DNA from 3 places in the Pseudomonas sp. LBUM1662 genome. Region 2 is predicted to be linked to each of the others. Evidence: predicted binding sites of a transcription regulator. Region 2 holds the regulator's gene; each other region holds the start of a gene.
What was found. Region 2 encodes FliA, which starts transcription of late flagellar genes. Its sites were predicted from a motif close to CTAAAGTTTNNNNNNNNNNNGCCGNTAA; they were not measured.

Region 1 (5,058 bases), 1.7 Mb from region 2:
ACATCAAGAACGGCTACAACCTGTCGAAATGGGTTGGCGAACGGATCCTCGAACGGGCACGCGAGCGTGGGGTGCGGGTCAATCTATATCGCCCCGGCAACATCAGTTTCAACAGCCTGACCGGCGTCTGCCAGCCGCATAAAAATCGCTTGATGCTGATGCTCAAGGGCTCGATCCAGCTCGGCCAGGTGCCGGAATTCGCGCTGAACTTCGACCTGATGCCGGTGGACTTTCTCGCCCGCTTTATCGCCTTCCATGCCAGCCGTTATTCGCCTGAAAAAGCGGTGTTCAACCTGCACAACCCCGAGCCCCTGAGTTGGGACGATTACGTCGCGTCATTCCGTGAGGCTGGCCGGGAATTCTCCATGGTCAGCGTCGCCGACTGGCAGCAGCAATTGGGCCGGGTTGACACTGACAACGCGCTGTTCGGCGTGCTTGGTTTCTACCTCAACGGCTTCGAGGAAGACATCGGCGACATCTCGATGATCGGCCACGCCAACGCCCAGGCCGGCGTGCGGCAGATGGGCGCGCACTACCCGGAAAAATCCCCGGCGCTGCTGCGTCGTGGCTGCGACTACCTCAAAGAAATCAATTTCATCTGATTCACTCAACCGGAGCAAAACCATGAAAAACCTGCAACCCGATACCCTGATCAAAAACCCGCAAGGCTGCCACGTCGTGTCTTCGGTGGAAGTGCCGGCGGATGCCGTGCAGGTCTGGGCAGTGGTCGGTAATTTTGCCGGCTTCGATCAATTCATTCCGGCGCTGTCGCACATCGAGATGACGGGCGAAGGCGTGTCGTCGCTGCGCAAGAAATTCTTCAAGGACGGCAACCTGGTGGTCGAGCAACTCAATTCGCGGGATGACCAGGCGTTGAGCATGACGTGGACCACAATTTACAACACGCTGGGCGTCGCCAATTTGTGGGCGGCGATGAGTGTTGAACCGCTGGGTGTGGGCAAGTCGCGGGCGACCTGGACCATCATTGCCGAACCGGCGCAGGGAGGGGTTGAGGCGTTGCCGGGGTTCAAGGATTTTGTGCAGGGGTTTGCGGATGATGCGATGAATAATGTGTTGAAGCTGTTTGTGTAGGGCTTTGGTTCAGCGGTGACTTTCCTACCGCTTTCGCGGGCAAGTCTCGCTCCTACAAGGGCATCGAAACCCTGTAGGAGCGAGGCTTGCCTGCGAAGAACGATAACGCGGTCTGTTAGAACTCCATCAGATCTTGAAGCTATCCACCAACTGCTTCAACCGGTTCGCCTGCAACGACAACGCATCGCAATCCTTCAACGTTTCATTGAGGTTCGCCACGCTCTGCTGGTTCAGCAAGTTGATCTGGTTAACGTCGACGTTGAGGGTTTCCACCACCGCCGTCTGCTCTTCGGTCGCCGCGGCCACCGACTGGTTCATGCCGTCGATTTCGCCGATGCGCTGGGTCACGCTGACCAGTCGCAGGCCCGCCTGGTTCGCCACTTCGACGGTCTCTTCGCTGGAGACCTGACTCGCGTTCATGGTGGTCACCGCTTCGCGAGAACCGATCTGCAGCGAGGTGATCATCTTATGGATCTCTTCCGCCGACTCCTGCGTGCGATGCGCCAGGTTGCGCACTTCGTCCGCCACCACCGCAAACCCACGACCGGCTTCACCGGCACGCGCCGCTTCGATGGCGGCGTTAAGCGCGAGCAAGTTGGTCTGCTGGGAGATGCCTTTGATCACATCGAGAATGTGCCCGATGTTATCGGTGCTCGCGTTCAGGGTTTCGATCTGGGTGCAGGACAGGCTGATTTTCTGCGACAGCTCGGTCATGGCCAGGATGGTTTTTTCCACCACCTGACGACCGTCGTCCGCCTGCTCGCTCGCACCGCTGGCGTGCTGCGAAGCATCGGCGGCATTGCGGGCGATTTCCTGAGTAGCGGCGCCCAGTTGATTTATCGCCGCCGCCACACTGTTGGTGCGCGCGCTTTGTTCGTCGGAGCCGACGATCGAGGCGTTGGATGATGCCATCACCCGTTGCGACAAATCGTGGACCTGACGGGTCGCCGAGGACACTTCGGAAATCGAGGCGTGAATCCGCTCCACGAACTGGTTGAACGAACCGCCCAACTCACCGAATTCGTCTTTGCTTTCCACGGCCAGACGACGGGTCAGGTCGCCCTCGCCCTGGGCGATGTCCTGCATCGCGCGGCCCATGGTGGTCAGTGGACGCATCAACACATTGATCAGCAGGCTCAGCAGCACCGCAATAACGCTCACGGCGATAAACATTGCGATCAGCGCCGAGGTACGGAATTGGCTCAGAGGCGCGTAGGCCTTGTCCTTGTCGATCGACAGACCGATGTACCACTCGGCATTCGGCAAACCACTCACCGGGGTGAACGAAAGGATGCGGTCCTGCTTGTTCAGAGTGACGTCCTGATTACCCTTCTCGATGCGCACGCCAGAGTTCGGGTAGATGTCCTTCAGGTTTTTCATCACCTGGTCTTTGTCCGGACTGACGATCACCTGACCGTCGGCGCTGACCAGGAACGCGTGGCCTATGCCACCGAAGTCCACCGAGTTGATGATCTTCACCAGGGTTTCCAGGCTCAGGTCACCACCGACGACACCGAGCAATTCGCCGTTCTTTTTCACCGGCATGGCGATGGTCACCACCAAGCCACCGACCGCGGCCATATACGGCGGCGTCAGCATGGTTTTGTCGGCGGCCACGGCTTGTTTGTACCAGGGACGCTGACGCGGATCATAACCGTCCGGCATCTTCGCGTCGGGGCGTTGGGTGAACACCCCATTGGCCTGGCCAACATAGGTGAACTGGAAGTTAGAGGTGAAGGCCGGTTGATCAACCAGGCCTGGAAGGTCCGCGCTGGCGCCTTGATGAGCGACGTTCTGTGCGAGGTTTTCCAGGACCAGTACACGGCCGCTCATCCAGTTCTGCACACTGCTGGCGGTCAGGTCGCCGGCTTGCTGGACGGAGGACTCGAGGTTTTGCCGGATGGTGTTTCGCTGCAGATAGTCGTTGTACAAAGTGAACAACGCAAAAGCCAGCACCACGACGCCAGAGGCGGCCAGAAGGATTTTATGGCTGAATTTGAGATTCATTTCATGGGACTTCTTATGCAAAAAGTGGGGATGCGTTCCAGGTGCAACATTCCATGTAACAGCGCAGGCGGCTTTCTCCGGCCGCTCTACTTTGGTGCACGCATGTCTCCCCAGTCTGTCGGCACCAGTCGGAGAAATCTTAGGGCTTTGTAGGATTTGCCCGGTATTCCCGCCGAACGGTGTGCCAGAGCGGTTGAATAGCTTTTTGTGATGACAGTTGTTCGACCGGCAGTTGCAAATTCCGTAACCCTTGATGACAATGCGACCAATTATCATTTGTGACGTTCAGGCTGTCGCGTTCATGTCCTCTCCTGAGTTTGCAGCACAGTCATCCGCATGCTTGCAGGACTTAAGCCGAAAGTGCATCAGGCTTTTGTGCTGGCGCTTTGCGATGGACTTACCCACAAGCAGGTTGCCGAGCAGATGGGTTTGTCCCTGCGTTCGATGGAACGTTAATTCGCTGATGCGCTGTATCACTTCTATGTCTTGCGGTATGAAGCGTGATGCCTGTGGATAACTCGTTACTGCACCGAAGCGGTGAACTTCATCAGCAGGTGGTCAAACAGGCCATCAATTGGCTGCTGCGACTGCGCAACAACGCAGCTAATCCGAGGCTGCGCCAGCAATGCGATGTCTGGCGCGCGGAGCATTTCGAACACGAATTAGCCTGGCAGCGGGTGCAGTCCCTGCAAGCCGAGTTGAGCAGTAATCTGCGCGCCGTGCCCGGCGCTCAAGTCGCCTTCAACACGTTGGAAAACAGTGCCCAGGGATTGGGACGACGACAGGCTCTGAAGCTGCTGTCCGGTGCATTGTTGATGGGTTCGGCGGCGTGGCTGGGAAAGGATGCGGTGGGTTGGCAACAGTGGACCGCCGACTTCGCCACCGCCACGGGCGAGCGCCGCGGCTTCCAATTGCCCGACGGCACCCGCCTGGAACTCAACACCGCCAGTGCGGTGGATCTCGATTACACCGCGCAACAACGGCTGATCAAACTGACGCGCGGCGAAATCATCGTGACCTGCGGCGGGATCGACGAGGCGTCTTCATTTGATCGACCGTTGCGGGTGCAAAGTCGTCACGGCGTGTACGAAGGTGTGGCCGCGCGATTCATCCTACGTCAGGACGATGACTGCACACGGCTCAGCGTCACCAGCGGCTTGGTCGCGATTCATTCGCCGCGGGCCGCTGGCGGAGAGCCGATACGGGTGCAGGCCGGACAGAGTTACTTGATCGATCACAAACAGGCGAAGCCGGCTCCACCGCTGGATATGGATGCCGGCGCGTGGGTCGATGGCCTGATCGTTACCCGCAACATTCGCCTGGGTGACTTTCTCAATGAAGTCGCACGCTACCGACACGGTTATCTGACGTGTTCAGCGGACATTGCCGACTTGCGGCTGTCCGGAGTCTTCCGTCTGGAGAACACCGATAAGCTACTGGCGATCCTGCCGCAAACCCTGCCGGTGCAGTTGCGCTACCGTACTCGCTGGTGGGTGATACTGGAGCGGCACGTCTGAATTTTTTTGGCGGGCTTTCCGTGCACGCCCGGCTTAGTCAGTAAGCGATTTAACTCTGACTTCAGCGACTTCCTACGGAAACCTACAATGACTGTGCGCGTCATCGGTAAGAATCTTCCTTGTTTCACTGCGGCCACTGCATTTTGCGCCACGCCGTTCGCGCGGCGCTGTTCTCGACCGCCCTGGGTGTCGCTCAGTGGTTTGGGCCTGGACACCGTGAGCCAGTCTGGGGTAATGCTTTTAGGGTTCCCAGAAAGACAAAACCCCTGTCTGCGTTAGCAGACAGGGGTTTCGGAATTCAATCTTGACGATGACCTACTCTCACATGGGGAAACCCCACACTACCATCGGCGATGCATCGTTTCACTGCTGAGTTCGGGATGGGATCAGGTGGTTCCAATGCTCTATGGTCGTCAAGAAATTCTGTGACCAGCCCGTTACG
Region 2 (5,058 bases):
ATTCCTGACAACAAGCAAGTGACCATCGTTGCGACAGTAGGGCCCAACGGCTGAGGTAGTGGTTTATGCAAGTTAAGCGTTTTTTCGCCGCCGATATGCGTCAGGCCATGAAACTGGTTCGTGATGAGCTGGGCGCTGATGCCGCCATTATTGGCAATCGCCGGATCGCCGGTGGTGTCGAGCTGACGGCTGCCCTGGATTACAAATTGTCGGCGCTGGCCCCACGTGTTCCGAACATGGAACTCGAGGACGAGCTGCGCAAGACCCAGTCGCGGATCGTGACTGCCCAGGCTGAATTGAGCCTGCGTGGCGAAGGCGAAACCGAAGGCGACAAGACCACCAATCGCCAGTTGTTCGCCGGCCTGCCGTTGACCGCCGCCGAGCCGCTGATCGAACCGACGTATGCCGAGCCTCGTCGCTCCGCTCCAGCTCCGGCACCTGCTGCTGGCGGCGTTGATCCACGGGCGTTCGACTCGATGCGTTTCGAGCTCAACAGCCTGCGCGAACTGATGGAAGTGCAACTCGGCTCCCTGGCCTGGAATCAGCTGCAAGGCAGCCGTCCGGCCCAGGCCAATCTCTGGCGTCGCCTGCAACGTATAGGCCTGTCCGGCCCGTTGTCCCGCGACTTGCTGGCGATGATTACCGACATTGACGAACCCCGTCAGGCCTGGCGCATGTTGCTGGCGCACCTGGCGCGGATGATTGCCACGCCGGAAGTCGAGCCGCTGGAAGAGGGCGGCGTGATTGCCATGGTCGGCCCTGCCGGCATGGGCAAGACCACCACCCTGGCCAAGCTCGCGGCCCGCTATGTTCTCAAATACGGCGCGCAAAACATCGCGCTGGTGAGCATGGACAGCTACCGTATCGGTGCTCAGGAACAATTGAAGACCCTGGGCCGGATTCTCAACGTGTCGGTAACCCACGTCGATCCGGGGCAATCGCTGGTGCAGGCGCTGGAACCATTACTGCGCAAACGCGTGGTGCTGATCGATACCGCGGGCCTTCAGGCCAGCGATCCGGCACTGCGCATGCAGCTCGAAAGCCTGGCCGGACGTGGCATCAAGTCAAAAAATTATCTGGTTTTGGCAACCACCAGCCAGAAACAGGTTCTAACTGCCGCTTATCACAGTTACAAGCGCTGCGGGCTCGCTGGCTGCATCCTGACTAAACTGGATGAAACGGCAAGTCTGGGCGAGGTGTTGAGCCTGGCGATCAGTCATGAATTGCCGGTGGCCTACCTGACCGATGGCCCGCGTATTCCGGATGATTTGCATCTTCCGCGTCGTCATCAGTTGGTCAGTCGCGCCGTAAGCGTGCAAATGCAAGAAGAACCCAGCGAAGAAGCCATGGCTGACATGTTCGCTGATATTTACCACAGCCCGACCAAGCAGGTTGGCTGAGGTACTAATGAACAGTTTTTGTACCTACATCGATGGTCTGCCATGCATTGTTCAGTTTATGAACGCGCAGCCAGTAATGTGGCCTCCGTCTATGCAAGACAAGGTAAAGAAATAACATGGGCAGCATGCATCCCGTACAGGTGATCGCGGTGACCGGCGGCAAAGGTGGCGTCGGGAAGACTAACGTGTCAGTGAACTTGTCCCTGGCTCTAGCTGAGCTCGGCCGGCGCGTCATGCTGCTGGACGCCGATCTGGGGCTGGCGAACGTCGACGTCCTGCTGGGGCTGACACCCAAACGTACCCTGGCCGACGTGATCGAAGGCCGCTGTGAGCTGCGCGACGTTCTGTTGCAAGGCCCCGGCGGTATTCGCATCGTTCCGGCCGCGTCCGGCACGCAGAGCATGGTTCATCTGAGCCCGGCCCAGCACGCCGGCCTGATCCAGGCTTTCAGCGATATCGGCGACAACCTCGACGTCCTGGTGATCGACACCGCTGCGGGTATTGGTGACTCGGTAGTCAGTTTTGTTCGCGCCGCGCAAGAAGTCTTGCTGGTGGTCTGCGACGAGCCGACCTCGATTACCGATGCCTACGCGCTGATCAAACTGCTGAACCGCGATTACGGCATGAACCGCTTCCGCGTCCTGGCCAACATGGCCCAGAGCCCGCAGGAAGGTCGCAACCTATTCGCCAAGTTGACCAAGGTCACGGATCGCTTCCTCGACGTCGCCCTGCAATACGTCGGCGCGGTGCCTTACGACGAAAGCGTGCGCAAGGCCGTGCAGAAGCAGCGTGCCGTCTACGAAGCCTTCCCGCGTTCCAAGTGTGCCCTGGCGTTCAAGGCGATCGCGCAGAAGGTCGACACCTGGCCGTTGCCTGCCAACCCGCGTGGGCACCTGGAGTTTTTCGTCGAGCGCCTCGTGCAACAGACTGCAGGACCCGTCCTATGACAGCCAGTGGCTACAACCTCTACAAGAAGTCGGCACGTGACGCGCAGTACGAGCTGATCGAGCGTTACGCGCCACTGGTCAAACGCATTGCTTACCACTTGCTGGCCCGTCTGCCGGCCAGTGTTCAGGTTGAAGACCTGATCCAGGCCGGGATGATCGGCCTGCTTGAAGTATCGACCAAATATGACGCCAGCAAAGGCGCGAGTTTCGAGACGTACGCGGGCATTCGAATCCGCGGCGCGATGCTCGATGAAGTGCGCAAGGGGGACTGGGCTCCACGTTCGGTCCACCGCAATACCCGCATGGTCAGCGACGCAATTCGCTCGATTGAAGCTAAAACCGGTCGTGACGCTAAAGATCATGAGGTTGCGGCCGAACTCCAATTGAGTCTCGACGATTATTACGGGATTTTGAACGACACCCTGGGCAGCCGGTTATTCAGTTTCGACGATCTGTTGCAGGACGGCGAACACGAAGGGCTGCATGAGGATGGCGCGAGTGCACATCTTGAGCCGTCACGCGATCTGGAAGATGAACGCTTCCAGGCTGCGCTGGCGGACGCGATTGCCAATTTGCCGGAGCGTGAGCGACTGGTGTTGGCGCTGTACTACGACGAAGAGCTGAACCTCAAGGAAATCGGTGAGGTCCTGGGGGTCAGCGAATCGCGGGTCAGCCAGTTACATAGCCAGTGCGCGGCCCGTTTGCGGGGGCGTTTGGGGGAGTGGCGAGCGCGCTGAAGGCAGTGTGGGGACACTGCGAACGAGACCGGTGGGGTGTTGAACTGCACCGGTCGCGATCTGTTGTGCTCCAGACAGTCATCGAATGCATTGCCGGATTGATTGAAATGGCGCGTCCAGGTGCTGGGCGCGTTTAAGACTGCTTGGAGGTCGAATTGGACAAGAACATGAAAATCCTCATCGTTGATGACTTCTCAACGATGCGGCGGATCATAAAAAACCTGTTGCGTGACCTTGGGTTCACCAACACGGTCGAGGCTGACGATGGCACTACCGCCATTCCGGTTCTCAACAGCGGGAGCATCGACTTTCTGGTAACGGACTGGAACATGCCTGGCATGACCGGTATCGATCTGCTGCGCCACGTACGCGCCGATGAAAAGCTCAAGCACCTGCCAGTGCTGATGGTGACTGCAGAAGCCAAGCGCGAGCAGATTATCGAAGCGGCCCAGGCCGGTGTTAACGGCTATGTGGTCAAACCCTTCACGGCCCAGGCGTTGAAAGAAAAAATCGAGAAGATTTTCGAACGCATCGGTTGATCCACTGCGCCACGGGGGAGCTATGGAGCATAAAGAATCTTCACTGGGCGATTTTGAATCGACCCTGAAAAAACACGCGGTCGAACTGGTCGAAAGCCTTGAAAAAGGCAGGTTCGGCGACGCGGTGCAACTGATCCATGAGCTCAATCAGACCCGTGACCGCGGCCTGTATCAGGAAGTGGGCAAGCTCACTCGCGAGCTGCATAGCGCGATCGTCAATTTCCAGATTGACCCGAACATGCCGCAAGCCGAGGAAGTGTCGCAGATCACGGACGCCACCGAGCGCCTGGGGTATGTGGTCAAGCTGACCGAAGCCGCCGCCAACCGCACCATGGACCTGGTGGAAAACGCCACGCCGCTGGTCAACAGCCTGAGCGAAGAAGCCCAGGCGTTGAGCACGGATTGGGGGCGGTTCATGCGTCGTGAAGTCGGGGCTGAAGAGTTCCGCGAACTGGCCCGGCGGGTCGACGGTTTCCTGACACGCAGCAGCGAAGACAATCGCACGGTGTCGAGCAACCTCAACGACATTCTGCTGGCCCAGGATTACCAGGACCTCACCGGTCAGGTGATCAAGCGCGTGACCCAATTGGTCACCGAAGTTGAAAGCAACCTGCTCAAGCTCGTGCTCATGGCCAGTCAGGTAGACCGCTTTGCGGGTATCGAACATGACCGTGATGCGATGCTTGCTGAAAAAGATCCGCAAAAACATCTCTCTCAGGGTGAAGGTCCGCAGATTCATGCCGATAAAAGAGAAGACGTTGTGTCCGGTCAGGACGATGTGGACGATTTGTTATCCAGCCTAGGATTTTAGAGTTTTAGCATTTTAGGTTTTTTAGGTTTTTAGACCTGTAGGAGCACCCCCTTAATGAGCTTCGGCGCCGATGAAGAGATCCTTCAGGATTTCCTGGTTGAGGCCGGCGAGATTCTAGAGCAACTGTCCGAACAGCTGGTCGAGCTGGAAAGCCGACCGGATGATGCGGATTTGCTCAATGCAATTTTTCGCGGTTTTCACACTGTAAAAGGGGGCGCCGGCTTCCTCCAGCTCAACGAGCTGGTGGAGTGCTGTCACATCGCCGAGAACGTGTTCGACATCCTGCGCAAGGGTGAACGTCGCGTCGACTCGGAACTGATGGACGTGGTTCTCGAAGCTTTGGACGCGGTGAACAGCATGTTCACCGAAGTGCGCGAACGCAGTCCGATTACGGCTGCCACGCCTGAATTGCTCGCGGCACTGGCCCGTCTGGCCGAGCCGCAAACGGCTGATGAAGCTGCACCGGTCGCTGAAGTGGTCGAAGCACCTGCCGCCGAAGAATCGGGCGACATCACCGATAACGAATTCGAACAATTGCTGGACTCGCTGAACGCCGTCAAGGCTCAAGCCGAAGCGCCAGCCGTTGCTCCAGTGGCTGCCGCCGATTCCGCGGCCAGCGACGAA
Region 3 (5,058 bases), 3.2 Mb from region 2:
CTGACGCGAACCCAGTTCTTCACGTTAATAGACCAGGAGATATTCAATGAGCGTACTCGTAGGCAAGCAAGCCCCTGACTTCACCGTACCGGCCGTACTCGGCAATGGCGAAATCGTAGATAGCTTCACCCTGTCGTCGGCCATCAAAGGCAAATACGGCCTGGTGTTCTTCTACCCGCTGGACTTCACCTTCGTTTGCCCGTCCGAGCTGATCGCTCTGGACAACCGCATGTCTGACTTCAAGGCACGCAACGTTGAAGTGATCGCCGTGTCGATCGATTCGCACTTCACCCACAACGCATGGCGCAACACCCCGGTCAACAATGGCGGTATCGGCGAAGTCCGTTACACCATGGCTGCCGACATCAAGCACGAAATCGCCAAGGCCTACGACGTTGAGTCCGAAGGCGGCGTGGCTTTCCGTGGCGCGTTCCTGATCGACGACAAAGGCGTTGTCCGTTCGCAGATCATCAACGACCTGCCGCTGGGCCGTAACATTGAAGAGCTGGTCCGTCTGGTCGACGCTCTGCAATTCCACGAAGAGCACGGCGAAGTTTGCCCTGCCAACTGGAAAAAAGGCGACAAAGGCATGACCGCTTCGACCGAAGGCGTCGCGGCTTACCTGACCGAGCACGCTGCTGCGCTGTAAGGCACGTTCGAGGCATAAAAAAACCGGCCGCTGAGGCCGGTTTTTTTATGGGCGGAAGAAACGCAGGTCTCTGTAGGAGCCGGCTCGCTGGCGATGAACGATGACGCGATCTTCATGTTAAACCGCGTCGCCTGCATCGCGAGCAGGCTCGCTCCACATCAGTCGTTGAAGTCTTCCCAGCCGCCCATTTGTTTCCAGCGATTGACGATGCCGCAGAACAGCTCGGCCGTTTTCTCGGTGTCGTAGCGAGCCGAGTGAGCCTCGCGACCGTCAAAGTCGATGTCCGCCGCCTGGCAAGCCTTGGCCAGTACGGTTTGACCGTAAGCCAGGCCGGCGAGGGTCGCGGTATCGAAGCTGGAGAACGGATGAAACGGGTTACGTTTCATGTCCAGACGCGCGACAGCAGCGTTGAGGAAGCCCAGGTCGAAGCTGCTGTTGTGCCCGACCAGGATCGCTCGTTTGCAGCCGTTGGCTTTCAGGGCCTTGCGGATGCCACGGAAGATATCGGTCAGGGCCGCTTCTTCGCTCACTGCCATACGCAGCGGATGATCGAGCTTGATTCCGGTGAATTCCAGCGCAGCCGCTTCAATGTTCGCGCCTTCAAAAGGCTCGACGCGGAAGAAATAGGTGTGATCGGGGTACACAAACCCTTTTTCATCCATGGCGATGGTGGTCGCGGCGATTTCCAGCAAGGCGTCAGTGGCAGAGTTGAAACCACCGGTTTCAACGTCGACAACAACTGGCAGGTATCCACGGAAGCGCTCGGCCATCGGGTGGCGCGAACCACCTCCGCCGCCTTGACCGTCCTGTTCGTCGTCGAAATGGTCTTCACTCACGCGTGTTCCTCCAGCAGGCGCCAGCGCAGTTTTTCACCGGCGCGCAGCGGGATTACGGTCAGCTCGCCAAATGGCAGGCTGGTTGGGGCGGTCCACTCATCGCGGACCAGGGTGATGCGATCGGTGTTCGCCGGCAGGCCATAGAAGCGCGGGCCGTTGAGGCTGGCGAAGGCTTCGAGCTTGTCCAGCGCATTGCGTTGTTCGAAGGCTTCGGCGTACATCTCGATTGCCGCATAAGCGGTGTAGCAACCGGCACAACCGCAAGCCGCTTCTTTGGCGTGCTGGGCATGGGGTGCCGAGTCGGTGCCGAGGAAGAACTTGTCGCTGCCGCTGGTGGCGGCATCTAGCAGGGCTTCCTGATGGGTGTTGCGCTTGAGGATCGGCAGGCAATAGAAGTGCGGCCGAATCCCGCCCACCAGCATGTGGTTGCGGTTGTACAGCAGGTGATGCGCGGTGATGGTCGCGCCAACGTTGGCCGAAGCCTCGTTGACGAACTGCACGGCGTCTGCGGTGGTGATGTGTTCGAACACCACTTTGAGCGTCGGGAAACGCTCGACCACACGACGCATGTGCTCATCGATGAAGATTTTTTCGCGGTCGAACACGTCGACGTCGCCACGGGTGACTTCACCGTGAATCAGCAAGGGCATCCCGACGTCGGCCATGGCCTCGAGTGCAGGGAAGATCTTGTCGATACTGGTGACGCCAGAGTCCGAGTTGGTGGTCGCGCCGGCCGGGTACAGCTTGGCGGCGTAGACAAAACCGCTGGCCTTGGCCTCGCGAATTTCGTCGGGCTGGGTGCGGTCGGTCAGGTACAGCACCATCAACGGTTCGAAACGACTGCCGGCCGGGCGTGCAGCGAGAATCCGCTGGCGATAGCCGTCGGCTTCAGCGGCGTTACGCACCGGAGGTACCAGGTTGGGCATGATGATGGCGCGACCAAAGGTGCGCGCGACATCCGCAACGGTATTGGTCAACACAGCACCATCGCGAAGATGAATATGCCAGTCGTCGGGACGCAGCAGGGTCAGGCGGTCGGACATGAGGGGATTCCAGGCGGGTCAAACTCTGGGGAATGCTACCGGAAAAGACTCTCTCAGGCACTCGCTATCAAGTTTTGCAGGAAGCTTCCGATATCCAACAGGTATGCCGTAAATATGTGTATCGGTCTTTTTGTTGTAGAAGCCAGTGGAGCCTCCCGTGCGCCAGCGTTATTTAGCCTTGCTCAGTGTGTTTGCCAGCCTCCCTGCGATGGCGCTCACTTTCCAGACGCGTCTGGAGAGCATCGAGTGGACGGTCGAAGGTGACAAGTTCGAATGCCGCCTGACTCAACCGATCACCGATTTCGGGTCGGGTGAATTCGTGCGCCGCGCCGGCGAGCAGGCGACGTTTCGTCTCAAAGCCTACAACGCGATGATCGGCGGCGGTTCCGCGACCTTGCTGGCGGCCGCTGCGCCGTGGCAACCGGGACGTGGCGACATCAACCTGGGTTCGGTGAGAATCGGCAGCGGCAACGTCTTGTTCAACAGTTCGCAGGTTCAGGCCGGGCGCCTGATCAGCGGGTTGATGGACGGCCGCAGCCCGGTCATCCGGCATTCCTCTGGCGATGGCCGCGTGTCTGAAGTGCGCCTGCTGCCGGTCAAGTTCAGCAAGGCCTTCAACGACTATCAGAGCTGCGTTGCGAAACTGCTGCCGAAGAATTTCGAGCAGGTCAAACAGTCCGAGATAGGCTTCCCGGGTGAAGGCGTGGATCTCGATCCGCAAGCCAAGGCGCAGCTGCAGGTGATGCTGGAGTTCATGAAGGCGGATCCGACGGTCAATCACATCGAACTCGACGGGCACTCAGACAACAGCGGCAATCGCCTGACCAACCGCGAGCTGTCACGCCGCCGGGCGCTGGCGGTCATGGACTATTTCAAGGCCAATGGCATCCAGGAATCGCAGATCACCATGCGTTTCCACGGTGAGCGTTATCCTGTGGCGCCGAACACCAACGCCAGCAACCGTGCGAAAAATCGCCGGGTCGCCGTGCGCCTGGAACGGGTAGCGCCGACCGAGAAAGTCGCGCCTCAAGTCGCTACGGGCAGCACACCGGCTACTTCCTGACTCGCCGGTCATCGTCGCGCGTTCGACAGAATCTGTCGCTTCGTCGTCATAAGCTGTCGCGCCTCTGTAAATTATTCCGTATGACCGGTAGACTTCACGGCTTTCCGTAGAACCCCGTGGAGTGATGGCATGGCGGACGTAAACAAGGTCGTTCTGGCGTATTCCGGCGGCCTGGACACTTCGGTGATCCTCAAGTGGCTGCAGGATACTTATAACTGTGAAGTGGTGACCTTTACCGCTGACCTGGGTCAGGGCGAAGAGGTCGAACCTGCACGCGCCAAGGCTCAGGCCATGGGCGTGAAAGAGATCTACATCGACGATCTGCGCGAAGAATTCGTGCGTGATTTCGTTTTCCCGATGTTCCGCGCCAACACCGTTTACGAAGGCGAGTACCTGCTGGGTACTTCCATCGCTCGTCCGTTGATCGCCAAACGCCTGATCGAAATCGCCAACGAAACCGGCGCTGACGCCATTTCCCACGGCGCCACCGGCAAGGGCAACGATCAGGTTCGTTTCGAACTGGGCGCCTACGCACTCAAGCCAGGCGTGAAAGTGATCGCCCCTTGGCGCGAGTGGGACCTGCTCTCCCGTGAAAAGCTGATGGATTATGCTGAAAAGCACAACATCCCGATCGAGCGTCACGGCAAGAAAAAATCCCCGTACTCGATGGATGCCAACCTGCTGCACATCTCCTATGAAGGCGGCGTGCTGGAAGACACCTGGACCGAGCACGAAGAAGACATGTGGAAATGGACCGTCTCCCCGGAGAAGGCTCCAGACAAGGCGCAGTACCTGGAACTGACCTACCGCAACGGCGACATCGTGGCACTGGACGGCGTCGAAATGACTCCGGCCACCGTGCTGGCGACCCTGAACCGTATCGGTGGCGAACACGGTATCGGCCGTCTCGACATCGTCGAGAACCGTTACGTGGGCATGAAGTCCCGTGGCTGCTACGAAACTCCTGGCGGCACCATCATGCTGCGCGCTCACCGTGCGATCGAATCGATCACCCTGGACCGCGAAGTGGCTCACCTCAAAGACGAGCTGATGCCTAAATACGCCAGCCTGATCTACACCGGTTACTGGTGGAGCCCTGAGCGTCTGATGCTGCAACAGATGATCGATGCGTCCCAGGCACACGTGAACGGCGTTGTGCGCCTGAAGCTGTACAAGGGCAATGTGATCGTCACCGGTCGCAAGTCCGACGAATCGTTGTTCGATGCCAACATCGCGACCTTCGAAGAAGACGGCGGCGCCTACAACCAAGCCGACGCGGCGGGCTTTATCAAGCTCAACGCCTTGCGCATGCGCATTGCTGCAAACAAAGGCCGGAAGCTTTTCTGAGACCTTTGAAGCTGCAACGACGGTAATGGAAATGTGGCCTTGTCGGTGACAAGGCCACATTTCTGAAAGAGGGATTTTTCCTGCCGGGCATCATGTTTCAACTTTCTTGTTGTTGTTCCA

Region 1: a site for FliA is predicted at 3,215-3,242, ahead of ACA049_RS00625 (methyl-accepting chemotaxis protein). Genes of this name have one in related genera too.
Region 3: a site for FliA is predicted at 2,595-2,622, ahead of ACA049_RS24375 (flagellar protein MotY). Genes of this name have one in related genera too.

What each region holds. Positions count from the first base shown of each region.
Region 1 is NZ_CP166793.1:122,567-127,624, reverse strand. It holds gene ACA049_RS00635 (amino acid adenylation domain-containing protein) at 1-602, shown strand, start outside; gene ACA049_RS00630 (SRPBCC family protein) at 625-1,092, shown strand; gene ACA049_RS00625 (methyl-accepting chemotaxis protein) at 1,219-3,099, opposite strand; partial or broken gene ACA049_RS00620 (sigma factor-like helix-turn-helix DNA-binding protein) at 3,424-3,555, shown strand; gene ACA049_RS00615 (FecR domain-containing protein) at 3,603-4,616, shown strand; rRNA gene rrf (5S ribosomal RNA) at 4,919-5,034, opposite strand.
Region 2 is NZ_CP166793.1:1,854,200-1,859,257, forward strand. It holds gene flhA (flagellar biosynthesis protein FlhA) at 1-54, shown strand, start outside; gene flhF (flagellar biosynthesis GTPase FlhF) at 66-1,400, shown strand; gene fleN (flagellar synthesis regulator FleN) at 1,517-2,347, shown strand; gene fliA (RNA polymerase sigma factor FliA) at 2,344-3,084, shown strand; gene ACA049_RS08280 (chemotaxis response regulator CheY) at 3,252-3,623, shown strand; gene ACA049_RS08285 (protein phosphatase CheZ) at 3,646-4,434, shown strand; gene ACA049_RS08290 (chemotaxis protein CheA) at 4,489-5,058, shown strand, end outside.
Region 3 is NZ_CP166793.1:5,369,607-5,374,664, reverse strand. It holds gene ACA049_RS24390 (peroxiredoxin) at 47-649, shown strand; gene rnt (ribonuclease T) at 808-1,485, opposite strand; gene pyrC (dihydroorotase) at 1,482-2,528, opposite strand; gene ACA049_RS24375 (flagellar protein MotY) at 2,686-3,591, shown strand; gene ACA049_RS24370 (argininosuccinate synthase) at 3,721-4,938, shown strand.